3 regions of the Hydrogenophaga sp. ZJX-1 genome follow, and region 3 is predicted to be linked to each of the others. Evidence: predicted binding sites of a transcription regulator. Region 3 holds the regulator's gene; each other region holds the start of a gene.

Region 1 (9,913 bases), on a different contig from region 3:
ACGCCCTGCCCCAACTGCGGCGGCGTGGTGAAAGAGAACTACCGTCGCTACGGTTGCACCGGTGCCGACGGCAACAGCGAGGGTTGCGGTTTCTCGTTCGGCAAGTCGCCGGCCGGTCGCACCTTTGAGCCCGAAGAGGCCGAACAGCTGCTGGCGACCAAAAAGATCGGCCCGCTGGAAGGCTTCCGCTCCAAGGCGGGCTGGCCCTTTGTGGCCGAGATCGTGATCAAGTTCAACGAAGAAGAGAAGAACTGGAAACTCGAATTCGATTTCGGTGACGACAAGAAAAACGAAGAGACCGGTGAGCTGGTCGATTTCACCGGCAGCGAATCGCTCGGTGCCTGTCCCAAGTGCGGCGGGGCGGTGTTCGAGCACGGCGCCAACTACGTCTGCGAGAAGGCCGTGCCCACGATGGCGCAGGCCACGCCGACTTGCGACTTCAAGAGCGGCAAGATCATCCTGCAGCAGCCGGTGGCGCGCGAGCAGATGAACAAGCTGCTGGAAACCGGCAAGACCGACCTGCTCGACAAGTTCGTCTCCATGCGCACGCGCCGCGCCTTCAAGGCCTTCCTGGCCTGGGACAAGGAAGCGGGCAAGGTGAACTTCGAGTTCGAGCCACGCACCAGCAAGTTCCCACCGCGCAAGACCGCGGCCGGTGCACCCGTGCGCGCGACCGCCAGCAAAGCCGCACCGGCCAAGAAGGCCGCGCCTGCAAAGAAAGCCGCAGCCAAGAAGACGCCCGCGGTGAAAGCCCCCAAGGCGCCGCGCAAGACCACCGCCGCCAGCGGCAAGCAGCCCAGCGCGGCGCTGGCCGCGGTGATCGGTACCGATGCCGTGTCGCGCCCCGAAGCGGTGAAGAAGCTGTGGGACTACATCAAGGCCAACGGTCTGCAGGACGCGGCCAACAAGCGCAACATCAACGCCGACGCCAAGCTGGAACCGGTGTTCGGCAAGCCGCAGGTGACCATGTTTGAAATCGCCGGCGTGCTGGGCAAACACCTCAGCTGATTCAGGAGACAACACACAATGAGCCTCAAACTCTATTTCGCCCCCGGCGCCTGCTCGTTCGTGCCGCACAGCATGCTGGAACTCTCGGGTGCGGCGTTCGAACCCGTCAGCGTGAAGCTGCACAAGGGCGAGCAGCGCTCGGCCGACTACCTGGCCATGAACCCGCGTGGCCAGGTGCCGGTGCTGGTGGACGGTGGTGAGGTGATCACCCAGATCGTGTCCATCCTGCTGCACCTGGACGCGAAGCTGCCGCAGGCCGGTATCCTTCCCGCGTCGGGTCTGGCGCGCACGCGTGCGCTGTCCACCCTGGCCTGGATGAACAACACGGTGCACCCCACCTTCACCCACGTGTTCATGCCGCAGAAATTCACCGACGACGAAGGCACGCAAAAGGTGATCCGTGCGTTCGCAGCGAACAGCTACCGGGGCCTGCTGGGTGAGATCGAGGCGCTGGCGACCCAGGCTTCGCCCTGGCTTACCGGCGAGAAGCCTGGCGCGCTCGACGCCTATGCGCTGACCCTGCTGCGCTGGGGCGGCTACGCGGGCATCGATCCCACCACCTTCCCCGCCACCTGGGCGCTGGCCCAGCGTTTTGCGGCGCTGCCGGCCGTGGCGCGCGCGGTGGAGCGCGAGCGCCTCCAACTCAACGTCTACCAGCCGACGGCGGCCTGATTTTCTGCGACCGCGACGCCCGGCCTCAGTCCTTGTCCGGGGACTTGCGGGGCGCAAAACGCACCGACGCGCGCAGACCCCGGTGGGCGCGGTCTGGCTGGGCGTCCTCCATGGACACCACGGCGCCGTGTTGCTGGGCGATCTCGTGCACGATGGCCAGGCCCAGGCCCGAGCCGTCGACGTTGGTGCCCAGCGCGCGGTAGAACGGCTGCAGCACGAGTTCACGCTCGTTTTCCGGGATGCCGGGGCCGTTGTCTTCGACCTGCAGGATCATCACGCCGCTGAAACGGTCCAGCAGCACACGCGCCGTGACCACGCCATCCCGGCCCGAATAGTTGATGGCGTTGTCCACCAGGTTGCGTGTCATCTCCTGCAGCAGGGTCGGATTGCCTTCCATCAGGCAGTCCGCGGGCATCTCTTCGGGTCCTTCGTAGCCCAGGTCGATCCCGTGCTCCAGTGCCCGCGGCACGGAGTCCTGCACGACGCCTTTCACGAGCCGGGCAAGGTCGATGCGTGCTGTCGGCAACGCGCGGCCGGTGGTCTCGGCGCGTGCCAGTGACAAGAGCTGGTTGACGGTGTGGGTGGCGCGGGTGCTGGAGCGCGCGATCTGTTGCAGCGAGCCGCGGATTTCCTGCGGATCGCTTTCGCGCTGCGCCAGCTCGGCCTGCATGCGCAGCCCCGCCAGCGGCGTCTTGAGCTGGTGGGCGGCGTCGGCCAGGAAGCGCTTCTGGGTGCTCAGCGAGGTCTTCAGCCGCGTGAGCAGGTCGTTGATGGACGAGACCAGCGGCGCCACTTCCTGCGGAATGAAAGACTCTTCGATCGGGCTCAGGTCGTCGGGCTTGCGCGCGCGGATGCGCTGCTCCAGTTCGTTGAGCGGGCGGATGCCGCGCACCAGCGCCATCCACACCAGCAGCACCGCCAGCGGCAGGATCACGAACTGCGGCACCATCACGCCCTTGATGATCTCGGTGGCCAGCGTGGAGCGTTTGCCCTTGGTTTCGGCCACCTGCATCAACACCAGGCGTTTCGGGTCCTGGTTGCGCGAGAGCCAGGCGTAGGCCACCCGCACCTCATCACCGCGCACGATGTCGTCGCGCAGCATCACCCGCCCGGGTTCGGGGGTTTCGTTGTCCTGCGGCAGGGGGAAGTCGCCTTCGCCACTGATGAGCTCGCCGCGGGGGTCCAGCACCTGGTAGTAGACGAGATCGCTGTCGTCGGCACGCAGCAGGTCGCGCGCCTGCGGCGTCAGGTTGAAGCTCACCTTTTCGTCCTGGTTCACAACGAACTGGGTGAGCGCCTGCAGGTTGAACTCCAGCGCACGGTCGAACGGCTTGCTGGCAATGCCCTGCGCCACGAACCAGGTCAGCGCCAGCGAGAGCGGCCACAGCAGCAGCAGCGGCGTGAGCATCCAGTCCAGGATCTCGCCAAACAGGCTGCGCTGCTCGCGCTGGAACAGCCCGAACGACACCTGGCCGTTGTCGTGCTTTTTGGGAGCGGACATGTCAGCTGCGGCGGTTTATCGCAAACTTGTCCGGAGCGACGGGTTCCAACCCAGAGCACCGTGGAGCCGGCTTTGCCGGGCCACCAGTGCTGCCCCCTGGGGGGTGACGGGCTGCAAGCCCGGCGCGGGGGGAGCCTTCATCCAGGGATTTTTTCAAGGCAGTAGCCCAGCCCGCGCACGGTCGCGATGCGGATCGGACCCTTCTCGATCTTCTTGCGCAGGCGGTGGATGTAGACCTCGATGGCGTTGTTGCTCACCTCTTCGCCCCACTCGCACAGGCGTTCGACCAGCTGGTCCTTGCTCACCAGCCGCCCGGCGCGCTGCAGCAGCACTTCGAGCAGGCCGAGTTCGCGCGCCGAGAGTTCGACCATCTTGCCGTCGATGGTGGCCACGCGGCCGGCCTGGTCGTACACCAGCGGGCCGTGCTTGATGGTGGAGCTGGCTCCGCCCATGCCACGGCGCGTGAGGGCGCGCACGCGGGCTTCGAGTTCCTGCAGCGAAAACGGTTTGGCCATGTAGTCGTCGGCGCCGTAGTCCAGGCCCTTGACGCGTTCTTCGATGCTGTCGGCCGCGGTCAGGATCAGCACCGGCAGCGCCGAACCGCGCGAGCGCAGACGTTTGAGCACCTCCAGGCCATGCATTTTCGGCAGACCCAGATCCAGGATCAGCAGGTCAAACTCGTTGTTGGTCATCAGCGCGGCGTCGGCTTCGCTGCCGCTGGCCACGTGGTCGACGGCCGCGCCGGCCGCGCGAAGACTGCGCAGCAGACCATCGGCCAGAACCTGGTCGTCTTCGGCAATCAGGATGCGCATGCGGGTTTCCTTTGCGGCCGGTCGGGCGGCCTGTTGTGGGGCACTGTCGCCGCACAACCGGCTGGCGGCGACATGGTCTCCAAGGTCATTTTAGGCCTCGCCGGCGTGCCCGGTTCCGGGATAAACCCCCGGCGCACGGGGGACGCCGGAGTGCGCGCCAAGCGGCCGTTCAGGTGCCGTACGCCTCCAGCCCCAGCGCCACCACGGTGGCCACCTCGGCGCCGACCTGGGCGCGAAACTCCGTCTCGGCCTGGGCCACCGCCTGGCGGAACGCTTCCAGCCAGAGCAGGCCGGTTTCGGTGAACACGATGCGCCGTGCGCGCGCATCCAGCGGATCGGGTTCGCGCAGCACCAGGCCCCAGGCCTCGCATTGCGTCACCAGATCACCCATGGCCTGCTTGCTCATGCCGGCCTGCCGGGCCAGCTCGGTCAGGCGCGAGCCTTTGAGCGCCAGGTGGCGCGTGATGTGGATGTGGGCCGCGCCCACCTGTGCGCGCGCGGCCAGGTTGGAGAGCGCCAGCGGCACGGCCGCGTCGCGCGCCATCAGATCGAGCACGCGTTCGTCAAAACGGCGCAAGGCGAGACCCATCAGACGGCCCAGATGTCCGGAGCGCCAGCGGTCGTCGCCAGCCGCCAAGGGGAGTCCTTCGTTCATCGGTTCAGCCAGTCGGAGGAGGTGTCTTTTAGCCCAGCACACGCCGAAGAACCGGCTTTGCCGGGCCAAGGGCGTGGTCCCCCTGGGGGGAAGCCGCGCAGCGGCGCAGGGGGTGGTCAAATGGTAAGTCAAACTGACCAAAAATTGGCTTGTTTGAAATGTATATCGCTGTAAACTGCTGTTCAAGCATCCAGCCTGTACACAAAAACACCTGCTGGAAGCGAACACCCACTCACTCGCTCAGGAGCATCAAATGGACGCAGCCGTCAAGAACAACCCCGTCAACAGCGAAAAGGCCAAGGCTCTGCAGGTCGCGCTGGCCCAGATCGAAAAGCAGTTCGGCAAAGGCACGATCATGCGACTGGGCGAGGGCGAGGTGATCGAAGACATCCAGGTCGTGTCCACCGGCTCGCTCGGGCTGGACATCGCGCTGGGCGTCGGCGGTCTGCCGCGGGGTCGCGTGATCGAGATCTACGGTCCGGAATCCTCGGGCAAGACCACGCTCACCCTGCAGGCCATCGCCGAAATGCAGAAGGTGGGCGGCCAGTGTGCTTTTGTTGATGCCGAACACGCGCTGGACATCCAGTACGCACAGAAGCTCGGCGTCAACCTGCAGGACCTGCTGATCTCCCAGCCCGACACCGGCGAGCAGGCGCTGGAGATCGTGGACAGCCTGGTGCGCTCCGGTGCGGTGGACCTGATCGTGGTCGACTCGGTGGCCGCGCTCACGCCCAAGGCCGAACTCGAAGGCGAGATGGGTGACAGCCTGCCCGGCCTGCAGGCCCGCCTGATGAGCCAGGCGCTGCGCAAGCTCACCGCCCACATCAAGAAGACCAACTGCATGGTCATCTTCATCAACCAGATCCGCATGAAGATCGGCGTCATGTTCGGCAGCCCCGAAACCACCACCGGTGGCAACGCGCTCAAGTTCTACGCCTCCGTGCGGCTGGACATCCGCCGCACCGGCACCATCAAGAAAGGCGAGGATTCGATCGGCAACGAAACCAAGGTCAAGGTGGTGAAGAACAAGGTGGCGTCCCCGTTCAAGACGGCCGAGTTCGACATCCTGTTTGGCGAAGGCATCAGCCGCGAAGGCGAAATCCTGGACCTGGGCGTACTGCACAAGGTGATCGAAAAATCCGGTGCCTGGTACGCCTACAACGGCGAGAAGATCGGGCAGGGTCGCGACAACTCGCGCGAATTCCTGCGCGAGAACCCCGACCTGCGCGTCGAGATCGAGAACAAGGTGCGCACCGAGCTCGGCGTGCCGCTCCTGCCCATCGACGAAGCCGCCGCGCCGGCCAAAGGTGGCAAGACCGCCAAGGCGGAGAAAGTCGCCATCGCCGAATAAGCGGTCCGGTGGATCGCACGCGCCAATCGATAGAGGCAGGCTGAAATGGGCTTTGATCAGCCGTCACTCAAAGGCCGCGCTTTGCGTCTGCTGGCCGGCCGCGAACATTCGCGCGCCGAGCTGGAGCGCAAGCTCAAGCCCCACGAAACCGAGCCCGGTGAACTGGCCCGCGCACTCGATGAGCTGCAGGCCAAGGGCTTCATCGATGAGCAGCGTGTGGTGGCGTCGGTGCTGCACCGGCGTGCCAGCCGGCTCGGCGCGTCGCGCGTGAAGCACGAGTTGCAGGCCAAGGGCGTGAGCGCCGAAGCCGTGGCCACGGCGGTGGCCGATCTGCAGGGTTCCGAGTTCGAGCGCGCGCGCGAGATCTGGCGCCGCAAGTTTGGTGAGCCGGCCGCCGATGCCGCGGGACAGGCCCGGCAGATGCGCTTCCTGGCCACTCGAGGCTTTGGAGGGGATGTCATCCGAAAAGTGGTGGGCGGACGCGACGCGGACTGAGAGCCTGAAAGCCAGGTGTTCGCAGTACCATCCGGGGTATTCAAAAACACGCCTTGATGCGTGTCCCTGGAGACAAACCATGGCTTTATTCCGGCGGTTCTTTGGAGCTGAAGGGGCGGTGCACGACAACCAGCTGCAGGCAGAGGCGGCGGATGCTGCGCAAGGCCTGGACATCGACGCCGCCGTGGTCGCCCACCAGCAGTGGAAGCAACACCTGCTGGCGCACCTGGCCAGCCACCACCCCGAGGCCAGACTGGGCGTCGAAGACATCTGCCGCGACGACCGCTGTGATCTGGGCCGCTGGATCCATGGCCAGGCCCGTGCCCGCCTGGGCACCTTCCCGGGCTTCACCGCCTTGCTTTCGCACCACCGCATGTTCCACCACGTGGCTTGCAACGTGCTCACGCTGGAACAGGCGGGCAAGCGGGGCGACGCCCGCCGCATGGTGGCCGACCAGTTCGAGGCCTATTCGGAGCGGGTGACGGAAGACCTGCGCTTGTTGCAGCAGGTGGTGAACCAGTCCCGCAGCGAACCCGGTCGGTCGAACTGAGCGGAAGCTCCTCTCAGAGACCGAGCATGAGCTGGAGGTTTTGCACCGCGGCGCCGCTGGCGCCCTTTCCCAGGTTGTCGAGGCGCGCGATCAGCACGGCGTGGCGATGGGCTTCGTTGGCAAACACCCGCAGTTCCAGCCGGTTGGTGTCGTTGAGGGCGGTGGCGTCGAGCTTGCCGCTCTCCGGGGCGGGCTCCACGCTGACCCAGCCGCCGGCCGAGACGCTGCCCGCGTAGTGGGCCACCAGCGCATCGTGCAGGTCGCTGGCCTTCGGTGCGCCGGGCAGGTCGTCCAGGTGCAGCGGCAATTGCACCAGCATGCCCTGGCGGAAGTTGCCCACCGCGGGGATGAAGATCGGCCGCCGGCTCATGCCGGTGTAGCGAAGGATCTCCGGAATGTGCTTGTGCGCGAGACCCAGCGCATAGGCTTCGTGCAGTGGCGCCTCGCCCTTTTCATAGGCTTCGATCATGCTGCGCCCGCCGCCCGAATAACCACTCACCGAGGGCAGCGAGACGGGGAAGTTTTTGGGTAGCAGCCCGGCATCGACCAGAGGACGCAGCAAAGCGATGGCACCGGTGGCGTAGCAGCCGGGGTTGGCCACGCGATCGGCTTTCATCACAGCCTCGTGCTGATCGACACAGAGTTCGGGGAAGCCATAGGCCCAACCGGGCGCACAGCGGTGGGCGGTGGAGGCGTCGATGATCCGGGGTTTCCGGCCCGTCAGGCCGTCGATCATGGCCACCGACTCGATGGCCGCATCGTCGTGCAGGCAGAGGATCACCAGATCGGCCTGCGACATGAGTTCGCGCTTGGCCTCGGGGTCCTTGCGGCGTTCGGGGGCGATGCTCAGCAATTCAATAGCAGGCATCTGTTGAAGACGCTCGCGAATCTGCAGGCCGGTGGTGCCGGCTTCGCCGTCGATGAAGATCTTGGCCATGACGCTGGTTGCCTTGTCAGTTCTGGTTCAGAGATGCGTCAATATAATTATGCATTATGTGAACGCGGTGACACCTCTTTGGTGCGTCGCAGCATGATACATTCCCCGGTTGCTGTGTCCAGTGCCTGCGCGCCGGCCGTTCGCTGTTCGGTCGGTTCAAGAAAACCCCCAGTCTGAGAGAGACCTCATGAAGATTCACGAGTACCAAGGCAAGGAAATCTTGCGTCAATTTGGTGTGCCAGTGCCGCGTGGCATTGCCGCGTTCACGGTGCAGGAAGCGGTGGAAGCCGCGCAGAAACTGGGTGGTCCGGTCTGGGTCGTCAAGGCCCAGATCCACGCCGGCGGCCGTGGCAAGGGCGGTGGCGTCAAGGTTGCCAAGACCATTGAAGACGTCAAGCGCATTGCGGGCGAGATCCTGGGCATGCAACTCAAGACCCACCAGACCGGCCCTGAAGGCCAGAAGGTGCGCCGCCTCTACATCGAAGACGGCGCCGACATCAAGAACGAACTGTATGTGTCGCTCGTCACCGACCGCGCGACCCAGAAAGTGGCGCTGATCGCTTCGAGCGAAGGCGGCATGGACATCGAAGAAGTCGCCCACTCCACGCCCGAGAAGATCGTCACCGAATTGATCGATCCGCTGACCGGCATCACCGAAGCGCAGTCCCGCAAGGTGGCTGCCGCCATCGGCCTGACCGGCGCTTCCGTGGACCAGGCCGTGGACATCTTCGCCAAGATCTACAAGTGCTACATGGACACCGACGCGTCCCTGGTGGAGATCAACCCCCTGAACTGCGACTCCAAGGGCAACCTGATGGCCCTGGACGCGAAGTTCAACTTCGACGCCAACGCGCTGTTCCGCCACCCCGAGATCGTGGCCTACCGCGATCTGGACGAAGAAGATCCGGCCGAAATCGAAGCCTCGAAATTTGACCTGGCCTACATCAGCCTGGACGGCAACATCGGCTGCCTGGTGAACGGCGCCGGCCTGGCCATGGCCACCATGGACACCATCAAGCTGTTCGGCGGCGAGCCGGCCAACTTCCTGGACGTGGGCGGCGGCGCCACCCCCGAGAAGGTCACCGAAGCCTTCAAGATCATGCTCAAGAACCCCAAGGTCGAGGGCATCCTGGTCAACATCTTCGGCGGCATCATGAAGTGCGACACCATCGCCACCGGCGTGATCACCGCCTGCAAGGCCGTGAACCTGAGCGTGCCGCTGGTCGTGCGCATGAAGGGCACCAACGAAGAGCTGGGCAAGAAGATGCTGGCCGAATCCGGCCTGCCGATCATCGCTGCCGACACCATGGCCGAAGCGGCGACCAAGATCGTTGCTGCCGTCAAATAAGCCCGGAGAAGAAACACCATGTCGATCTACATCAACAAAGACACCAAGGTCATCACCCAGGGCATCACGGGCAAGACCGGTCAGTTCCATACCGAGAAGTGCCAGGAATACGCGAACGGCAAGAACTGTTTCGTGGCTGGCGTGAACCCGAAGAAGGCCGGCGAGTCGATCTTCAACATCCCGATCTACGCCTCCGTCAAGGAAGCCGCGCAGCAGACCGGTGCCACGGTGTCGGTGATCTACGTGCCGCCGGCCGGCGCCGCTGCCGCCATCTGGGAAGCCGTCGAGGCCGATCTGGACCTGGCGGTCTGCATCACCGAGGGCATCCCGGTCAAGGACATGCTGGAAGTGCGCAACCGCATGAAGGCCAAGGAAGCCGCCGGTGGCAAGAAGACCCTGCTGCTGGGCCCCAACTGCCCGGGCCTGATCACGCCCGAAGAAATCAAGATCGGCATCATGCCCGGTCACATCCACCGCAAGGGCCGCATCGGCGTCGTGTCCCGTTCGGGCACGCTGACCTATGAGGCCGTGGCCATGTTGACCGAAGTGGGTCTGGGCCAGTCCAGCGCCGTCGGCATCGGTGG
Region 2 (9,913 bases), on a different contig from region 3:
CCCCGGGCGCGCGCCGGCTCGATCACATCGGCCCGCAAGCGGGCTGCAAAACTGCCGTTGCGGAAGTAGCCCATGTGCGCGTCCGCCACCACCATGTCCACGCCCGGGTGGCGCAATCGCAACTGGTCCACGAAGCCTTCGCGCACGATGTCCTGTGGCACCTCCTGCGACCCCGGCATGAACACGACCAGCGTGTGGCCCGGGCCGCTCGACGACGCCGGCAACCACAGCGCATCCATGGGCACTTTCGCAGGGCGTGGCAACGCGCAGCCCACCAGCAGAACCAGCACCCCCGTCATGAGCAGCCACAGGGCGGGGCGTAGGCGAAGGGGCGTGTGGGCGGTGGTGATCGTGGGCATGGCGGGGCGCCGGGGCGTGTGGCAGGCTGGGCTACTGTAGCGCCAGCATGGGCTTCGATGTCTCGCTAAGATGCCGCGATGACCCCGTACTGGCTGATGAAGTCCGAGCCCGAAGAGTGCTCGATCGACGACGCGCTGGCCGCCCCGCAGGCCACCGTGCCCTGGACCGGCGTGCGCAACTACCAGGCCCGCAACTTCATGCGCGATGGCATGCGGGTGGGTGATGGCGTGCTGTTCTACCACTCCAGCTGCGCCGAGCCCGGCATCGTGGGCCTGGCGCGCGTGGCCTCGGGCACACGCCCCGATCCGACCCAGTTTGACCCCGATTCACCCTACTTCGATGCCAAGTCCAAACCCGAAGCACCGCGCTGGCTGCTGCTGGACGTGCAGGCGCTGAAAAAGACCCGCCTGATCGGCCTGCCCGAACTGCGCGCCACACCCGAACTGGCCGACATGGTGGTGCTGCAGCGCGGTAGCCGCCTGTCGATCACGCCAGTGAGCGAAGCGCACTGGCGCTGGATCACACAAAAGATGCTGGGCGGTTGAACACCGCGGTTCCGTTCAGCCGCGCGGTGCGGCAAAACGCTGCGCCGACCGCTCGCGCGCCTTGACCGCCTCCACCTCGCGGTTCTTCGGCTCGGCGTTCGTCACCATCGACCGGATGAGCCGCCGCGCCGAATCCGCCACCTCGGCCACCGCGCGCTCGAACGCTGCTTCGTTTGCCTTCGAGGGCACGCTGAAGCCGCTGAGCTTGCGCACGAACTGCAGCGAAGCATCGCGGATCTCCAGCTCGCTGGCGGGCGGCTCGAAGTTGAACAGCGTCTTGATGTTGCGGCACATGGGGCGCTCCTGCGTTGAGAGATGGCGCCATGGTACGAAGCCGGCGGCGGGGTTTCAAGCCGGCGGGAAGCGGTGAGGTGAAGCGCAGTCCGGGGCTTTTCGGTCGATCACGGCAACCGGGATGAAGGCGTTGTTTTAGCGATGCGCTCCCAGTCCCGCAGCGTCTGCTGCAAGCGGTTCCGGGCATCGGGGTGGCCGTCGCTGAAGGCCCCGGTCAGCCGCTGTTTCAGCGCCTCGACGGGTGGCGGTGCACCGGTGGTCTTGAGCCGGTCGATCAGCAGCATGACGGTCTGGAAGTTCCGGGATGTGATGGCCAGCTCCAGCATGCTCTGGCCGCTGTCGGTGAGATCGTGAACGTTCGCGCCGTGTTCGAGCATGTACTTGAGCAGGCCGGCCTTGCCTTCCCGGCAGGCCCAATGCAGGGGCACCAGCCCGCCATCGAGCCGGGCCGTGAAGTCGGCGTCGGGGGCCAACAGGTCGGCGGCCAGTGGCCAGGCCGATGCCTTGATCATTTGCTGGTGTTTCCAGTCGGACATGGGATGGGTGGGCTTGGGTGGATGCGCTGCGGGTTCTGGGGTGGGGCAGTCTCTCACAGACGGCAAGGTGGACCACAGGCGGGTGCTTTCAATGAAAATCCCGGCTCTCCGTCGCCAGCCGGCCCAGCAGCGGCGTCAGGTCTTCCAGGTGACCGGCGATGAGGTTGCAGACTTCGCCTTCGCGCTGCCACACGCCGTGCACCGCCATCAGGCGTGAGCGGGTGAGGGCGCTGCGCTGGCGCTCGCGCAGGGCTTTCCAGACGATGACTTGCACGACGCCGGTTTCGTCTTCCAGCGTCACGAACACCACGCCTTTGGAGGTGCCGGGTTGCTGGCGCCCGGTGACGATGCCGCAGGCGCGCACGAGGCGGCCGTCGGGCGCGTCTTTCAGCGCTTCGGCGGTCATGAAGCGGCGCGCCTGCAGGCGCTCGCGCAGCAGGGCGAGCGGGTGGCGGCGCAGGGTGAGGCCGAGTGACGCATAGTCCCAGACGATGGCTTCGCCTTCGGGCGCTTCGGGCAGGTCCAGCGTGTCTTCTTCGACGGGGGCTTCTTTGAGCAACGCGGGTGGGGTTTTGAGGGCGGCGGCGTCCCAGACTTGCTGGCGGCGGTGGCCGCTCAGGGATTGCAGCGCGTCGGCGGCGGCGAGTTGTTGCATGGTTTGCTGGTTCAACCCGGCGCGGCGGGCGAGGTCTTCTGAATCCGTGAATGCACGGCTCGCGCGTGCCGCCACGATGCGCTGCGCTTCGTCGTGTGACAGGCCGCTGACCAGACGCAGGCCCAGGCGCACGGCGGGCAGTGTGGGCTCGGGGGCGGCCCTCCCCTCTGCCCTCTCCCAGGGGGAGAGGCCGTCGAAGCCCTGCTCTTCCAGCGTGCAATCCCAGTCGCTCTCCATCACGTCCACCGCGCGCACTTCCACGCCGTGGCGCACGGCGTCCTGCACCAGCTGGCTCGGCGAATAGAAGCCCAGCGGCTGGCTGTTGAGCAGGGCGGCGAGGAACTCGGCCGGGTGGTGGCGCTTGATCCAGCAGCTGGCATAGACCAGCAGCGCGAAGCTGGCGGCGTGGCTTTCGGGGAAGCCGTAGCTGGAGAAACCCTTCACCTGCTCGACCACACGCTGCGCGAAGTCGAGCGGGTAGCCGCGCTCGGTCATGCCGCTGATCAGGCGCTCCTGGTACTTGCCCAGACCACCTTTGCGTTTCCACGCGGCCATGGCGCGGCGCAGGCCGTCGGCCTCGCCGGGCGTGAAGCCGGCCGCGATGATGGCGATCTGCATGCACTGCTCCTGGAACACGGGCACGCCGAGCGTGCGCTTCAGTGCGGCGTCCAGACCCTTGGGGTAATCGATGGGCTCCTTGCCCTGGCGGCGGTTCAGGTAGGGGTGCACCGCGCCGCCCTGGATCGGACCAGGGCGCACCAGCGCGACCTCGATCACCAGGTCGTAGAACTCGCGCGGCCGCAGGCGCGGCAGCATGCTCATCTGCGCGCGGCTCTCGATCTGGAACACGCCCACAGTGTCGGCGGCGCAGATCATGTCGTAGGTGCTTTCGTCTTCCGCCGGGATGTCCTGCATCTGGAAGTCGAAGCCCTTGCGCTGGCCGATGAAATCGAGCGACTTGCGGATGGCGGTCAACATGCCGAGCGCGAGCACGTCGACTTTCAGCAGGCCCATGGCGTCGAGGTCGTCCTTGTCCCATTCGATCACGGTGCGGTCGGCCATGGCGGCGTTTTCGATCGGGACCATGCGCGACAGCGGCATCTGGGTCAGCACGAAACCGCCGGTGTGCTGCGAGAGGTGGCGCGGAAAGCCCATGAGCTGGCCGGTGAGCGCCACGAGCTGACGCACCTTCAGGCTGTCCGGGTCCAGCCCCGCTTCGGTGATGCGCTCGGGCGCAAAACCATCCTCGCTCCACCAGCGGTGGCCGCTGCCCAGCGTGTCCAGTGCAGCCTCGTCGAAACCCAGCGCCTTGCCCACGTCGCGCAGGGCGCTGCGGGGTCGGTAGCTGATGACGGTGGCGGTGAGCGCGGCGCGCTCGCGGCCGTATTTGGTGTAGAGGTACTGGATGACTTCTTCGCGCCGCTCGTGTTCAAAGTCCACGTCGATGTCGGGCGGCTCGTTGCGCTCTTTGGAGATGAAGCGCTCGAACAGCACCGCCGTGCGCGCCGGGTCCACCTCGGTCACGCCCAGGCAGTAACACACCGCGCTGTTGGCCGCCGAGCCGCGGCCCTGGCAGAGGATGTGCTGCGAGCGCGCGAAAGCGACGATGTCGTACACGGTGAGGAAGTAGTGCTCGTACTGCAACTCGCTGATCAGCGCCAGTTCGTGCTCCACCTGTTGCTGCACCGAGGCGGGCACACCCGCGGGCCAGCGCCGGCCCATGCCTTCGTAGGCCAGCTGGCGCAGGTAGCTCGCCGGCGTTTCGCCCGGCGGCACCACTTCGCTGGGGTACTGGTACGCCAGCTCGTCGAGCGAGAAGTGACAACGACCGGCGACCTTCAGCGTCTCGGCCAGCAAGGCCTCGGGGTAGCGCTGCGCCAGCGCCAGGCGCGAGCGCAGGCGCTGCTCGGCGTTGGGCGCGAGCGCGTGGCCGCATTCGGTCAAGGGCCTGCCGATGCGCGTGGCGGTGAGCACGTCCTGCAGCGCCTTGCGGGAGCGCACATGCATGTGCACGTCGCCCACGGCCACCAGCGGCACGGCGGTGAGCTCGCTGCTCTGGCGCAGCCGGTGCAGGCGCATCTCGTCGTCCATCAGTCGCAGCTGCTCCACGCCGAGCCAGCAGCGGCCGACGAAGTGCAGCAGCAGCCAGCGCGCCACGGTGTCCATCTGTGCCTGCGTGCTGCCGCGCTGCGGCACGGCGATCACCAGGCAGTCGGCCAGCGCATCGGCGCTGATGTGCTTCAGCGTCAGGCGGTACGTGCCCTTGGGCGCCGTGCGGCGCAGCCGGGTGATGAACTCGCAGAGGTTGCCGTAGCCGTTGAGATTCGTGGCGAGAACGACGAGGGTGAACGGCGCGTCGCACTGCACCTGGAACTGGCTGCCCACGAGCAGCTTCAGGCCTTGCTCTTTGGCCGCCACGTGTGCGCGCACGATGCCGGCGAGCGAACATTCGTCGGTCAGGGCGAGGGCGGTGTAGCCCAGCGCCTGCGCGCGCTCCACCAGCTCTTCGGGGCGGCTCGCACCGCGCAGGAAGCTGAAGTTGGACAGGCACAGCAACTCCGCGTAGGAGGGAATGCCAGAGGGTTGTGGCGTCACGGCGAGAGTGCCCCCTCCGGCGCGAAATGCCCGAACCCAGGATGCGGTGGAACCGGCTTTGCCGGGCCACTCGCATCGCGGCGGGGGTCAAGAAAATATGCCATGCAAGAACCACGCAGGCGCCTCGTCCAGCCGCGTCTGGAACACCCACAACACGCCCGCGTGCGCCGACTGCGCGACCCAGTAGTCGCGCACCACGTTGCGGATCTGGCCGGCGGCCTCATCCCGGTCCCACCAGCCGCCTTCCACCCGCTGCGGGCCAGCGAGCAGCTGCAGTTCGCCCTGGTAGTACGGCCGGTTGGCGCGCACCAGCAGCTTGAGCGGGGCGCTCAGGATGAAGCCCGGCTGCGGCAGCTCGCTGCCCATGGCGGGCTTTCGGGGCAGGGGCTCGGGCGCCGGTTGCCAGCGGCACATCCACTCGGGCCGGTGGTCTTCGCACAGCACCGGGCGCATCACACGCTGAGGGCCGAGGCGGGCGGCGATGCGCTCCAGCACCAGGGGCAGCGTCTCGCTGCCGGCGTTGTCGTCGGGCAGCCAGGAGGCGCTTTTTTCCTCCAGCGGCATCACCGCGTCGGCGACCAGTTCCAGGTCGCCCACCGGCGCCAGCAGTTCCACCCGGGCCAGGTGCTCGCCGAGCAGGCGGCAGAGGTGCTCCAGGTTGCGCGTGGGCTCGGCGGTGCGCACGGTGAGGCTGCCGCCATCGCCCGCCGATTTCGCGCGCATCGCGTCGTGCGCCCAGTGCAGCGTGAAGGCGGTGGTGCCGCTGTGGCGCGCGGCGAGCCAGCCACACAGCGCCAGCAGCAGGCGGCGCGCGCCGAACAGCAGGGCCGATGCATCGTCCACGCGGAACATGAGTTCCAGCCGCTGCGCGAAGCGCTCGGGCAGCGCGATCCAGCGGTGCACCTCGGGCGCGCGGCCGTAAGCCTGGTCGAGCGCGGCGAGCAGCTGTTTGTCAAAGCGCCGGCCGACGCCGCCGCGCGGCAGCCGCCGCACATCGCCCAGGCTGAGGCAGCCGATGTGCGCGAGCGTGAGGCGGTGCGGACGCACGGCGCTGAGCGTGTCCATGGGCAGGGCGTCGAGCAACACGTCCAGGGGTTGGCGAAAACCGTCTTGCACGCCAGCGCGCGCCAGCGCCAGCGCGGCCAGGCTGTTGGGCGCCCAGGCGATCCGGCTCACGCCCAGCTCGGTGCCCTCCGAGACCACACGATCACACAGCGCGTGCCAGCCGCCAAACAGGCGCACGCTCGCCGCCAGCTCCATGACCACGGCTTCGTCAGCGACAGCAACCCGGGGCGTGAATTGAAGGGCCCAGAGCGCCAGCGCCTGCAGCGCCGCGTCAGTGGGCGAGGCGGTGTCGTCGGGAGCCGGCAGACGGAGCGCTGACCAGAGCATGGCCGGCCTCGCTGGGAAGAGGGAACGGGGCGGTCTGCGGTGCCGGTTCGAGCGGCAGCAGGGTGCTGGGCTTCTGCAGCCGCGGCGTCAGGATGGCCTGCAGGCCGCCGGGCACCGAGGGCAGGTGCAGCGTGGTCTCCAGCGGCGGGCCCTTGCGCTTGAACACGTCGACCAGCAGTTCCCAGTCGGCCCCCACGCTGGCCAGCAGGCGCAACGGCGCGGCCGACGATTCGCGGGCCGCCGTGGCGGGCCGGCACAGGAACACCGGGCCGGCGCAGCCCGCGGCCAGCACCTGCAGGCGGCGCACCTGCTCGGCGCGCACCTGCGGCAGCCAGGCGATGAGCGCACCGCAGGCGTTGGCCTTGACCAGCTGTTCGGTGGACCACAGGCGCTCGGCCGGCGTCTCGGCCATCACCCAGACCAGTTGCTGCTCGGCGATGCCGTCCAGCCGCAGGCCCGGCGGGTGTGGCGGCCGGGGCGGGCCGACCAGCACCACGCTGCGACCGGCGGCACACACCTGGCGAAGCAAGGCCCCAAGCAGCCGCCATTCCAGCGTGCCGCTCTGGGCGCTCAACAGTTCGGTGACGCCGTGGCCGGGCCAGCCGCCGCCGGGCAGCACGGCGTCCAGCGCCTCGAAGCCGCTGGACCAGGTGGCCGCGACCGGGCTGCCCAGCTGGTCGGCGCGCCAGAGCGCGGCCGCCACGGCCGCAGGCAGGGCGCTGGAGAGCGCGCCCGGCGCAGGCACCGGGCGGGGGGCATTGTGGGCAGGCCGGGCCAACGGAGGGTCGGACGGGCGGGCTGGGGCGGGGGAGGGCATGATCCATCAGATACTGTTCATGCGTACAGTATCTGAAAGTCGACCCGCTGTCCAGCCGGGCCTAGGGGACGGGTGTTCCGGCGTTGTTCAAATCCGTTTCCATAGCACCGAAGCGCCACCCGCTAGGCGTGAAATGGTCCAGCCCAGGGCACCGCCGGGCCGGCTTTGCCGGACGGCCAGTGCGCCTTGCAGGCCGCAGCCTCGCCAGAGGCGAGGCTTCTTCGGGCCGTCCAAGCCTGCGCAGGCAGGCTCGGAGCCGCGGCCCTCAGCCCCCTTTGAGGGGGTCGCGCGAAGCGCGGCGGGGGTGTTTCATCCCAGCTCAGATCCGGGACTCGGTGTAGGTGCACGAAAGGTCGGGGTTGGCCGCCTGCGCATCGCGGCACATGGCGTCGAAGGTGGCGCGATCCCGTTCGGCCTCGTTGGTGTTCCACACACCCATGCCGGCCGCCACACCCAGCACCGGGCAGAGCGCGGCGAAGGCGCCACCCGAGGCGATCGTTCCGATGATGCAGAGGTTGTTGGCGGCAGCACCCCAGCCGAAGGCGCCGTACATGCCCCACAGGCGGGGTTGCTCGGCGGGCGGAGCTTCCTTGATCTGCTGGTAGGCCGCGACCTTGATGCCCAGGGTGAGGATGCCCAGCGGGTTGGCTTCCGCGGCCCCCATCAGCAGGCCGATACCGGTGGAGCCCACGTCGGCGATCTGGCCGTTGACGGCCTGGCTCTCGCCGACCTGCGGTGTTTCGGCGCGGGCCGCGTTCCAGGCCAAGACCATCGCAGCGGCCATCAGCAGACGCAGCCCCAGGGTCCGACCACGGGTGTGCCAGCGGGTGCCCGGGTGTTCACGCTGGTGCACCCCTGCGGTGATGCGGGGGGCCAGGCAGGTCAACGGTTGGACTGAGGCATTCATGGCGCGATTCCTTTAGTACTTAAGTCCCGGGTCCGAAAACCGGTTGAGCGGTTCATGACCAGAACACCTTTCTTATCGGCCGGCGATCCGGAAAATTTCGGCCAATTTCGGGCCTTTCTGTCAAACGATGAGCAGCCGGGCGTGTGGTAGCCGCTGCGCCCGCGCGCAGTCACCCGGGGCCGAGTTGGTGGATGGACACCACACCGGGCCGGATTTGGTGCTTGAAAAGCAAACATCCGGGCAGATGGCCGGGGACGGTGACAAAATGTTCGAAGCCACGCCACCACCCACCATGTCACCACCCGCCGGGCGCCCGGACTCACCAACGAACCACCCGGATATGCACCGGCCGAGTGGGCGGCGGCTGGCATGGCAGCGCTGGCAGACAGCGGCCCGCGCGGGTCTGTCGATCGGTGTGCTGACCGTGTGGCTGGGTCTGGCGGCCTGCAGCGAGCCGCCGGTGCCCGCGCTGACCGTGGGCATGAACACCTGGGTGGGCTACGACCCGCTGGTGCTGGCGCGAGACCGGCAGCTGATCGACACGCAACAGATCCAGGTGGTGGATCTGTCGTCCGGCTCGGAGACCCTGCGCCATTTCCGCAACGGCCTGCTCGATGCGGCCGCGCTCACGCTGGACGAAGCCTTGCGCCTGACCGACGAGGGGTTCGATCTGCGGGTGGTCGCCGTGCTCGACACCTCCACCGGTGCCGACGTGGTGCTGGTCAACCCGGCCGTCCAGAGCCTGGCGCAGCTTCACGGCACAGGCATCGCGGTGGAGGGCACCACCGTGGGCGCGCTGATGCTGGAGCGCCTGCTGCAGGCGGCGGGGCTGGAGCAGACCGATGTGAATGTGGTCAGCATGGAGGCCACCTTGCACCTGTCCGCGCTGCGCAGCGGGCACGTGAGCGCGGCCGTGTCTTACGAGCCGGTGGCCGGTCTCCTGCGCGCGGCGGGCTACAAGGACATCTTCGACAGCCGCCTGATGCCGGGCGATATCGTGGACGTGCTGGTGGTGCGTGCCAGCACGCTGCAGGAGCGCCCCGCCCAGGTCGATGCCCTGCTGGCGGGCTGGCAGCGCGGACTGCAGGCGCTGCAGGAGGGCCCCGAGGCCGCGGCCCGCCTGCTGGCGCCCGGGGTGGAACTCTCGCCCGAGGACTACCTCGCCACGCTGCAGAAGCTGACCTTCTATTCGACAGAGCAGTCGCTCGAACTGCTGTCGGGTGCGCCGCCGGTGCTGGGGCAGGACGCCTCGCGGCTGGTGACGACGCTGCAGACCATGGGGCTGATCAAGGTAGCGCCCGACTGGCGCCGCCTGCTGGCCCCCGAGCCGGCCCGGCGCCTGAAGGAGGTTGCCGAATGAGCTGGACCCGCTGGCCCTTGGCCATTGCCGGGCGCTGGCTGGTGCCGCTGCTGATGATCGTGTTCGCGCTGGCGGTGATGAGCATGCATTACCAGCACCAGATGCGCCAGATCGATCAGGATGTGTCCGCTCAGGAAAGCCAGCGTCTGCGCGAGCGGCTGAGCATCGAACAGGCGCGAATCGATGAGCAGGCGGGCCTGGGCAACAGCTTGCTGCAACACCGGCTGGTGGGCGGTCTGGCCCTGCACCAGGGGCTGAACCAGGCTTATCTGGTCGGGCCTGAAAAACGGGTGTTGTCCTCGCTGTCGCGGCTGGACATCGGGCAGCCGCTGAGCGCGGTGTTGTCCCGGGTGGGGGGGGCTTCGAGCCCGCTTCAGGCACTGGCGATGGCGCCGTTGCCGTCGGCCATCGTGGTGCAGCGGCTGGCTCAGCAGCCGGTTTTCGTCGGGCTG
Region 3 (9,913 bases):
GACAAGCGGCCGACTATCATTCCCGCATGGACACCAAATTGCTTGAACTGCTGGTCTGCCCAGTCACCAAAGGCCCCCTGATCTTTGACCGGGATAAACAGGAACTGATCTCCCGCAGTGCGCGGCTGGCCTACCCGGTGCGCGACGGCATCCCGATCCTGCTGGAGCACGAAGCCCGCCCGATCACGGAAGAGGAAGCGGCCCGCCCGCCCAAGCCGTCGCCAGCCCCATGAACCCGAGCGGGGCCCCGGGTCCGTTCACCGTGCTGATTCCGGCACGGCTCGCGTCGAGCCGCCTGCCCGACAAGCCGCTGGCCGACATCGGCGGTCTGCCGATGGTGGTGCGCGTGGCGCAACGTGCGCAGCGCAGCCAGGCCAGCCGGTGTGTGGTCGCGGCGGACGACGCGCGCATCGTCGCGGCCTGCGAAGCACACGGCATCACCGCCGTGCTCACTCGCACCGACCACGCTTCCGGCAGCGATCGCCTGGCCGAAGCCTGCGAACAACTGGGCCTGACAGACGACGCCGTGGTGGTCAATGTGCAGGGGGATGAGCCGCTGATGGACCCGGCGCTGATCAACGCCGTGGCGCTGGATCTCCAGCGCCGAACCGATTGCGTGATGAGCACCGCGGCGCACGCCATCGACCAGATGGCCGATTTCCTCAACCCGAACGTGGTCAAGGTGGTGCTAGACCGGGCACAGACCGCGCTGTACTTCAGCCGGGCGCCCATTGCGTGGTGGCGTGATGGCATGGCCGATGCATCGGACCGGAACACCCTGCCGTCGCCCGCGCCTTTGCGCCACATCGGCATCTACGCCTACCGCTCGGGATTTCTGCGCCACTTTCCGACGCTGGAGCCCTCTCCCCTGGAACTGACCGAATCGCTGGAGCAGTTGCGTGTGCTGTGGCATGGCGAACGCATCGCGGTCCATGTGAGCGCGCAGGCTCCCGGGCCGGGGGTCGATACCCCCGACGATCTGGCGCGGGTGCGCGCGCTCTTGGCCCTCGGCTGACGGGCTGCTTTCAGCGCCTTTTGGCCTGCCCACGCTGTAAGCCAGAGCCCGGTTAGCGCATGCTATCCTCGACCGGTCGCCCCCGGTCCCCGGGCCGGAAGGGCAGCCGCCAGAGACAAGCGGCCTCTCCATTTGAAACTCTGAAAAAAGGACAGCGATGAGATTGATTCTGTTGGGCGCTCCCGGCGCTGGCAAAGGCACCCAAGCCACGTTCATCTGCCAGAAATACAGCATCCCCCAAATTTCAACCGGTGACATGCTGCGCGCCGCCGTGAAGGCGGGCACCCCATTGGGCATGCAAGCCAAGGCCGTGATGGAATCCGGCGGCTTGGTCAGCGACGATCTCATCATCAACCTGGTCAAGGAACGCATCGCCCAGCCGGACTGCGCCAACGGTTTCCTGTTCGATGGTTTTCCCCGCACCATCCCCCAGGCCGACGCCATGAAGGCCGCCGGCGTGAAGCTCGACTACGTGCTCGAAATCGACGTGCCGTTCGAAGCCATCATCGAACGCATGAGCGGCCGCCGCTCGCACCCGGCGTCGGGCCGCACCTACCACGTCAAGTTCAACCCGCCCAAGGTGGACGGCCAAGACGACGTGACCGGCGAGCCGCTGATCCAGCGCGAAGACGACAAGGAAGAAACGGTCAAGAAGCGCCTGGAGGTGTACAGCGCCCAGACCCGTCCGCTGGTGGACTACTACGGCAGCTGGGCCAAAGCCGACGCCGCTGCCGCACCGAAGTACCGCGCCATCAGCGGCATGGGCTCGGTGGACGACATCACCGCGCGCGCCTTTGAGGCCCTCTCGAAATAATTGCGCACCGCGATCCACAGGAACCCGGCCACGTGCCGGGTTTTTTTGTGCCCGGTCGCGTCAGGCGGGACCCGATCACAAGCCGTACGCCTTGCCATCCAGAAAGATGTATTCAGCCCGCAGGACTGCGGCCCCTTGCTCGTCCTTGAACGTGAACCCGACCATCGAGAGTGCAGCCCTGTTCCTGATTTCAGGCATCTGCCACTGGCCCAGGCGAAACAGCGGTGCCAGTTCGATCTCCCAGCGCCGATCGCGCCGCGTGGGCAACACCGTCTTCGCCAGCAGCGCAGGCCCGTCCACACCGGCGGACTGCGCGGGCAAGGCGCGTTGCGCCAGGTCGGCGGGCAGCGTCAGCTTCTCGGACAGTTGCAGCACCAGTTCGGCGTGGGGGTTGCGCCATTTCACCTCCACCACCCGACCTTCCAGGTAAATGGGACGGTTCTGGTCAAAACTGCTCCAGCCATGGGGCGCCCACGCGGCAGAGCCAAGACCCGAAAACCCAGCACGGTACTGGTCTGGAGAAAGCGTCGTCGACGCACCACGGTCTTCTTCACGTGTGGCCAATCCAGCGCCCACAATTCAAGACCAGCAGCCAGATCACAGTGGATGCCCCCATGAGCGCACGCGCGGTGCCATCGAGCCGCCGCAGCGAACCCCGGACATCGAACCAGGCGGCGTTACAGGTTGCCAACAACAGCATCTTGGCTGCAAACACCCGGTTGGCCAACAGTTCCCCGGCCTGTGTCGAGAACGTCAACAGGCCCGACGCCGCCGCCGGCGCAAAACCCGACCCGACCCCACCAACACCAGGCTCAGGCGAGCCAGCGGCGTCACTGGCAAGGCCGCGCCCCAGCCGAACACGCGCAGTTCCAGCAAGATGGGGTTGCCCAGCAACAGCGCGATGCCCAGGATGTGCGCCACCTCCAGCATGGGATAGGCCCAGGGATGGGCGCCCAGGCTCAGCCCTCCAGCAACTCCAGCGCCAGCGCAATGCGCGCCTTGACCGGCGTGAGACTGTAGGCATCCACCAACAACTGCCCCGGATGCGTCAACAAAGGCCCATGCACACACCGGCTGGTTCGAACCACGCGCACGCCCTTGGCCTGTGCTTTCAGCAAGGCCGCCTCCAGCGCATGGTGCACCGTGCCGTTGCCGGTACCGGCCACCACGATGCCGCGCACGGCAGGGCCCTGCGCCGCGTCGCCACCGGACAGGAGTGCATGCACCAGCGTGCCATCGGCGTCAGCATGGCTGGTCAGCACCACCACGGGCGGCAAAGCCTGAACCGACTGGATGCGCAGCAACGCAACTGCGTCCCAGCCCCCCGCGTCAGAGGCCAATGGCCAGGGGCGGAACTGCCGAACCCGGCCTTCTTCCACGCTACCCAGCGGGCCGGCATCTCCCGAGTCGAACGCATCCACCCGGTACGTGTGCACCTTGCTCACGTCGGCCGCGCTGTGGATCTGCCCTGCGCACACCACCACGACGCCTTGCGCCCCGGGATGGCTGGCCACAGCCAGCGCGTCAACCAGATTCTGTGGGCCGTCCGGCACCAGCGCAGTGGCCGGACGCATTGCGCAGGTCAACACCACCGGCTTGGCAGGTCGCAGCACGGTTTGCAGGAAGAACGCGGTCTCCTCGATGGTGTCGGTACCGTGAGTGATCACCACCGCGTCCACCTCGGGCCGGCTGAGATGAAAGGTCAGCCGGGTGGCCAGCTGCTGCCAGAGTGCAAAGCCCATGTCCTTGCTGTCCACCTGAGCCACTTGCTCCACTTCCAGGGGCAATCCCGCCATGGACGGAATCGATGCCAGCAGGTCCTCAACGCTGACCTGACCCGCCACGTACCCGACACCATCCCCGCACCGGGTTGCCCGGCCGGCGATGGTGCCGCCCGTGCCCAAAATGACGTGACGTTGGATTTCCATTGCATCTGCCACTTGCCAAGTCTCCAAAACTGGTTAAAAATACAGGCACTGGATAAGAAGACAGCTTGTTGTTCTGACCAGTCCCGGTGGCGAGCCTCACCCGAGTGAGCTTCTCCCCACATCTTCACGAGGTCCCCATGATCGAGTCGCCGCTTTACCCGCCCAAGCTCACCGCCCGCCAGCAGCAGATCCTGGAACTGATCCAGAGCGCCATTGCCCGCACCGGTTCGCCACCGACGCGGGCAGAAATTGCCCATGAGCTGGGTTTCAAGTCCGCCAACGCAGCCGAGGAGCATCTGCAAGCCCTGGCACGCAAAGGCGCCATCGAACTGGTGAGCGGCACCTCGCGCGGCATCCGCCTGCGCAACGAAGACCTGCAATCCATCAACGAATCGCGGGGGCGCCAGCTTACACTGCCGCTGCCCAGTCTGTCGCAGCTGATGCTGCCCCTGATCGGGCGTGTGGCCGCTGGCTCGCCCATCCTGGCCCAGGAACACGTGGACCAGACATACCACGTCGAGCGCAGCCTGTTCCAGCGCACACCCGACTACCTGCTCAAGGTGCGCGGCATGTCCATGCGCGACGTCGGCATCATGGACGGGGACCTGCTCGCCGTGCAGTCGACCAAGGAAGCCAAGAACGGCCAGATCGTGGTGGCCCGCCTGGGCGAGGACGTGACCGTCAAGCGTTTCATGCGCCGCCAGCACCGGATCGAACTGCACGCCGAAAACCCGGACTACAAGACCATCGTTGTCGAGCCGGGTGAGCCCTTTGAAATCGAGGGCCTTGCCGTGGGACTCATCCGCAACAGCTTCCAGCTCTGACCCATCGGGTCTGCGTCGCCTCAGCAGGTGGCGGGCGTTTGGTTTGGTGCGTGATCCACACGCGTCAGGCACATCCCTGCGCTGGCGACTTCATTCGCAATCCTGCCTGTGTTCAACCCCTTTTTTGGAGTTTCGCATGGGAATCCGCTTCAACACCAACACTTGGCGTGCGCCGCTGCTGCTCATCGACAGCTGGTTGCCTCCCTCCTTTGAACGGGCAGGCACCGCTCGCACGTTTCCGAAAATCCTGCAACGCTTCGTGCGTGCCGGCTGGCTGGGGCACCCGCCAAAGTGCACTGTGGATAGCAACAAGGTCACTGTCACCGGCCATGCCGTCGTTCGAGCCCGCCATGTGCGGGTGCTGAGAACCGCGGACACTTCTGGCGGCCCACGCTCCGACGGGCGGCTGGTGATCTCTGGTCGCATCAACGATGTCTGCGCGGAGCTCGAGCGGCTGGCGGCCCTGGAGCTCCAGTCGAGCCACCCGCAACTGCGCGCCTGACCCTGCGCGATTGCGCAGCACGGCGGGTTCAAGCCCGTCGTGACAAAAGATCACGATGTTCCTGCGGGCACAATAGGGACCATGAATATCGTGATCCTTGACGACTACCAGGATGTGGTCAGAAAACTGCCATGCGCCAACAAGCTGGCACCCTATCCCGCCAAGGTTTTCACCAACACAGTCAAGGGCGTGGGCCAGCTTTCGGTCCGGCTGCGCGATACCGATGTGCTGGTTCTGATCCGCGAGCGCACCCAGATCACGCGGCAGCTGGTTGAAAAGCTGCCGCGCCTCAAGCTGATCGTGCAGACGGGCCGCGTCGGACCCCACATCGACGTCAATGCCTGCACCGAGCGCGGTATCGCTGTGGCTGAAGGTGTCAGTTCACCGATCGCCGCCGCCGAACTGACCTGGGCGCTGATCATGTCGTCCATGCGCCGAATTCCGCAATACGTGGCCAGCCTCAAACACGGTGCCTGGCAACAATCCGGGCTGAAGGCGGCATCGATGCCAGCCAACTTTGGGCTGGGCATGGTGCTGAGTGGCAAAGTACTGGGCGTCTGGAGCTACGGCCGAATCGGCAAGCTCGTCGCCGCCTATGGCCGAGCCTTCGGGATGCGCGTGATCGTCTGGGGCAGCGAGCCCACCCAGGCACAGGCCGCAGCCGATGGCTACGAGCTGGCCACCAGCCGTGAGGCTCTGTTCGAGATGTCGGATGTGCTGAGCCTGCATTTGCGACTCGGAGAACAAAGCGCCGGCTGTGTCACGCTGGAAGATCTCTCCCGCATGAAGCCCACATCGCTGCTGGTCAACACATCGCGCGCAGAGATTCTGGAGTCTGATGCCTTGCTGGCAGCGCTCAACCGGGGCCGGCCCGGTATGGCCGCCATCGACGTGTTTGAGTCCGAACCCATCCTGCAGGGGCACGCCCTCCTGCGGCTGGAGAACTGCATTTGCACCCCCCACATCGGCTACGTGGAACTCGACAACTACGAGATCCTGTTTTCATCAGCCTTCGACAACGTGGTCAACTTCATCAAGGGCACGCCCACCCACATCCTGAACCCGGGCGCGCTGCAGGTTCGCCGCTGAAACGATCAATCATCAGGCCAACAAAAAAGCGCCCGGAAATTCTTCCGGGCGCTTTTTTGTTGGCGGTCTGGCTGGCTGCTCAGCGGCCCTTCTTGGATTGTGGGTTGTCCTCATCTCCGTCGGGCGGCATGAAATCCAGCACCTCAAAATCGATCAGGTTGCCCTCTTCCTGAACCGAAGCGTTCGGTTGCGGCGCCGGTTTGGCCGTTGGCTCCACCGGCACAGTGACCTCTGGCAACGAGGCTTCGAACTCGGAAATCTCGGAAAGCGCGTCCAGATCGACATCCAGTCCCAGGCGCGGGGAAGCGGGGGGAATGTCATCCAGCGGCTGCGTGACGCGCGCCTCCTCCGATGCCGCAGCCACGGCCGCAGAGAACCCTTTGTTGCCCGCCGCCTTCAGTGGTTTGATCGCCGTGTGCTGGAAGTCGACCTGTGATGCGCTGTCGACCATGTCACGCTTGATCATGTCCTTGGCAATGGCGTGCAGCAACAGCAGTTCCCGATAAGCCTCCAGGTCAAAAACCTCGCCGTCAACTTCGTTCGCCTCGCGAAAGATCGACTGTTCAATGACGTCGAGCACACGGGGCTGCGGCCAGAGGGCCTGAATGCGGCTGAAAGCCGTTTCATAGGCCTCCAGCCCTTGGCTATCGTCCGAATACTGGTCAAAGGGTGGTGCACCAGCGTTGAAGAGGTGGTTGAACTCTACGCGCAGGGCATCGTACTCGGCACGGCGGTTCAGCTGGTGGTACAGCTTGAACAGGTCGAGGTAAGCCAGCGCGCTGGGCTCGTGGCTTTCTATCAGATGATCCTTGAGCACCCCAATGGCCTTGTCGGCTTCCCCGAGTGAAACGAAAAAGTCGGCCTGCTGCTGGACATCGAACAGCTCCTCGGTCGCCACCGACCGCGATACGCCGATCTGGCTGGCCGGGTATTCACGACGGTCGCTGTCGGCCATGGCAGGCAGGCTGTTGACGTCGATGCCGGAGTCGTGCAGGGAGCGGTATCCGTCAAACGAGGACTCGCGCTCGAGATTCAAATCAATGTCCAGCCCCGATGGATCGGCCCGTTCAGCGCTGCCGGCTTTCGCCACCGCGGCGCTTTTCCCCGACTTTTCAGCGCCCGCCCACCAAGCCGCGTTTGCCGGCACATCGTCCTGGCGCCCACGACGACGGCGGGCGAACAGGAAGGCGAACAACAACAGCAACAGCAGCGCGCCCAACAGATAGGCCAGCCAGATCATGTAGCGGGCTTTTTCGAGTTGCGCCTCCATCGCCTGCAAGGCCACCTTGTTGCGGGCCTCCTGCTCGCGCAAGCCCTTGGACTCTGCCTCCAACACCGAGAGCTTCTGGGCATCGCGCAGGATCTCTTCGGGTGAGGCGTTGATGGCCTTCCAGAGCAACCCGGCCGCGGCACGCGTTTCTTCTGACGTGGTGGGCTCGCTCAACAGCGACAGCGAGAGCTTGAGCACCGGATCGCGCTCGATGCTCAAATTCAAATCGACCGGGTCAAGCTGTAGCCGGGGAACCGCTGCCTGAGGCGCCGCGACGGCGGGCTTGCGCACCACGCTGGGCGGTCGGGACCGGGACGCAGCAGCCCCGGGCAAAGGCGCGGCACCGGCCGCTTGCGGTCCCGCAACGGACGCGTTCTCGGCCCCCCTGCCGCCGGCACTTGCTACTGGGCTCCCGGACGGGGCGCCCTCACCGCTTCGGGGTACAGCCGGCAAGGACGAGATCGTGGCTCTTGCGGATCCTCCCGACTCGGCCGATGCCGGGACAGCACCGACGGCCGGCTCACTCAGGGGGTCGGCCAGCAACACATAACGACGAGAAAACGGCATGGTGCAGCCGGCACGAACCAGCACCGTCACGATGGGCTCGTTCACCGGTTGCGTCGTCTGAATGCGCACCGAGGTTTCCGCGTCCGGTGCACTCCGCTGCGTGCTTGTTCGAACCGAAGCGGGCGACACCAAGGCATCTCCGAAGAACACCTCGGCCTGGATACACAAGGTCGACGCGTCCTCATCCGGCCCCACAAGCGCCTGCACCCGAACGTCAAGACCGCGACCAATCACGGCTGCACCACTGTGGCGGCCCAAGGTCACAGCCTGACTGCTCAGGACAGTTGATAGCAAAATAGAGCCAACCAGTATTTGGCGCACGTCAGAATCCCTTCTTTCCTAGGTCGGAACATTTTGTCATAGCTTATCTCCGCCCCTCTATAAATAATACTTTCATATGCAGCCAATTTTTCCAACCATCGGCATCGTGGGCACCGGCGCCATGGGGCGCGGCATCGCCCAGATGGCGGTCCAGGCCGGCAGCCAGGTTCTGCTTTTCGACCTCCTGCCCGGGGCCGCCGAGGCGGCGCGTGCCGCACTGGTGGACACCTGGCAAAAACTGGTGGCCAAAAACAAGCTCTCCCCCGATGTGCAAGCGGCGTACCTGGCACGCGTCTCGCTGGCCGGCGCGGTATCGGATCTGGCACCGTGTGCACTGGTGGTTGAGGCCATTGTGGAAAAACTCGATGTGAAGCAACGGTTGTTCGCAGAACTGGAGGCGGTTGTCTCGCCACAAGCCGTGCTGGCCACCAACACATCGTCGTTGTCGGTCACCGCGATCGGGGCAGCTCTGCAGCGCCCCACCCAACTCGCCGGTTTTCATTTTTTCAATCCTGTGCCTCTGATGCGGGTGGTCGAAGTGATCGCCGGACTGAAAACCAGTCCTGTTGTGTGCCAGCAACTGATGGACTATGCGCGTCAGTTCGGCCACACCCCGGTATCGGCACAGGACACCCCCGGCTTTATCGTGAACCATGCCGGACGGGGTTATGGCACCGAAGCACTGCGCGTGGTTGGCGAGCGCGTGGCCGATTTCGCCACCATCGACCGCATCCTCAAGGACCAGATGGGCTTCAAGCTCGGGCCGTTCGAGTTGATGGACCTGACCGCGCTGGATGTGTCGCATCCAGTCATGGAGTCGATCTACCGCCAGTACTACGAGGAACCGCGCTACCGTCCCAGCGTGATCACCGCGCAGCGCCTGGCCGGTGGCGTGGTGGGCAAAAAAGTGGGGGAGGGTTTCTACGCCTATGACAAGGGTGTGGCACAGGTGCCGGTCGAGCCGCCCGTCCCCAGCGTGGCCGCGATGCCACCGGTCTGGGTGTCGCCCAAGGCGGCGCGTCGCCCCGAGATCTACCAGTTGCTGAAGAACCTGGGCGCCAGCATCGAGACCGGTGCAGCACCCTCTTCTGCCGCGCTGATCCTCGTCGCCCCGCTGGGACTGGATGTCACCACGCTCGCTGCGGTAGAGCGCCTTGACCCTAGCCGCACCGTCGGCATCGACATGATGCTGGACGACGCGACCACCAAGCGGCGCGTGCTCGCCACCAACCCGGCCACACGCCCCGACATGCGCGATGCCGCCCACATTCTGTTCGCCAGCGACGGCAAGGCCGTGAGCGTGGTGCGCGACAGCGGCGGCTTCGTGACACAGCGTGTGGTGGCCACCATTGTGAACATCGCGGCCGACATGTGCCAGCAAGGTATCTGCACGCCGAAAGATCTTGAAGTCGCTGTCACGCTCGGGCTGGGCTATCCCATGGGGCCGCTGGCGATGGGCGACCGCATTGGCCCGACCAATGTGCTGGAGATCCTGTTCAACATGCAGACCGTGTACGGCGACCCGCGTTACCGCCCTTCGCCCTGGCTGCGCCGCCGGGGGGCGCTGGGGCTCAGCCTGTTGC

What was found. Region 3 encodes LexA, which represses DNA repair genes until DNA is damaged. Its sites were predicted from a motif close to ACTGTATNNNNATACAGT; they were not measured.
Region 1: recA (recombinase RecA) is a predicted target of LexA. The motif match lies at 4,826-4,843, and genes of this name have one in related genera.
Region 2: imuA (translesion DNA synthesis-associated protein ImuA) is a predicted target of LexA. The motif match lies at 7,207-7,224, and genes of this name have one in related genera.

What each region holds. Positions count from the first base shown of each region.
Region 1 covers NZ_JBMBRA010000002.1:841,168-851,080, reverse strand. The annotation lists gene ACN5W5_RS08690 (DNA topoisomerase III) at 1-1,008, shown strand, start outside; gene ACN5W5_RS08685 (glutathione S-transferase family protein) at 1,027-1,680, shown strand; gene ACN5W5_RS08680 (sensor histidine kinase N-terminal domain-containing protein) at 1,706-3,181, opposite strand; gene ACN5W5_RS08675 (response regulator transcription factor) at 3,319-3,993, opposite strand; gene ACN5W5_RS08670 (MarR family winged helix-turn-helix transcriptional regulator) at 4,163-4,648, opposite strand; gene recA (recombinase RecA) at 4,902-5,999, shown strand; gene recX (recombination regulator RecX) at 6,045-6,494, shown strand; gene ACN5W5_RS08655 (CZB domain-containing protein) at 6,574-7,044, shown strand; gene argC (N-acetyl-gamma-glutamyl-phosphate reductase) at 7,058-7,981, opposite strand; gene sucC (ADP-forming succinate--CoA ligase subunit beta) at 8,169-9,329, shown strand; gene sucD (succinate--CoA ligase subunit alpha) at 9,348-9,913, shown strand, end outside.
Region 2 covers NZ_JBMBRA010000008.1:8,654-18,566, forward strand. The annotation lists gene ACN5W5_RS20020 (alpha/beta hydrolase) at 1-359, opposite strand, end outside; gene ACN5W5_RS20025 (EVE domain-containing protein) at 438-905, shown strand; gene ACN5W5_RS20030 (DUF2277 domain-containing protein) at 921-1,199, opposite strand; gene ACN5W5_RS20035 (ankyrin repeat domain-containing protein) at 1,307-1,735, opposite strand; gene ACN5W5_RS20040 (error-prone DNA polymerase) at 1,824-4,985, opposite strand; gene ACN5W5_RS20045 (Y-family DNA polymerase) at 5,073-6,377, opposite strand; gene imuA (translesion DNA synthesis-associated protein ImuA) at 6,322-7,194, opposite strand; gene ACN5W5_RS20055 (hypothetical protein) at 7,514-8,101, opposite strand; gene ACN5W5_RS20060 (ABC transporter substrate-binding protein) at 8,442-9,461, shown strand; gene ACN5W5_RS20065 (PAS domain-containing protein) at 9,458-9,913, shown strand, end outside.
Region 3 covers NZ_JBMBRA010000001.1:916,270-926,182, reverse strand. The annotation lists gene lpxK (tetraacyldisaccharide 4'-kinase) at 1-2, shown strand, start outside; gene ACN5W5_RS04530 (Trm112 family protein) at 27-233, shown strand; gene kdsB (3-deoxy-manno-octulosonate cytidylyltransferase) at 230-1,015, shown strand; gene adk (adenylate kinase) at 1,173-1,829, shown strand; gene ACN5W5_RS04515 (DUF6152 family protein) at 1,905-2,405, opposite strand; gene ACN5W5_RS04510 (hypothetical protein) at 2,380-2,586, opposite strand; gene ACN5W5_RS04505 (hypothetical protein) at 2,583-2,759, opposite strand; gene ACN5W5_RS04500 (asparaginase) at 2,789-3,757, opposite strand; gene lexA (transcriptional repressor LexA) at 3,895-4,581, shown strand; gene ACN5W5_RS04490 (hypothetical protein) at 4,718-5,083, shown strand; gene ACN5W5_RS04485 (D-2-hydroxyacid dehydrogenase family protein) at 5,165-6,172, shown strand; gene ACN5W5_RS04480 (FimV family protein) at 6,252-8,330, opposite strand; gene ACN5W5_RS04475 (3-hydroxyacyl-CoA dehydrogenase) at 8,407-9,913, shown strand, end outside.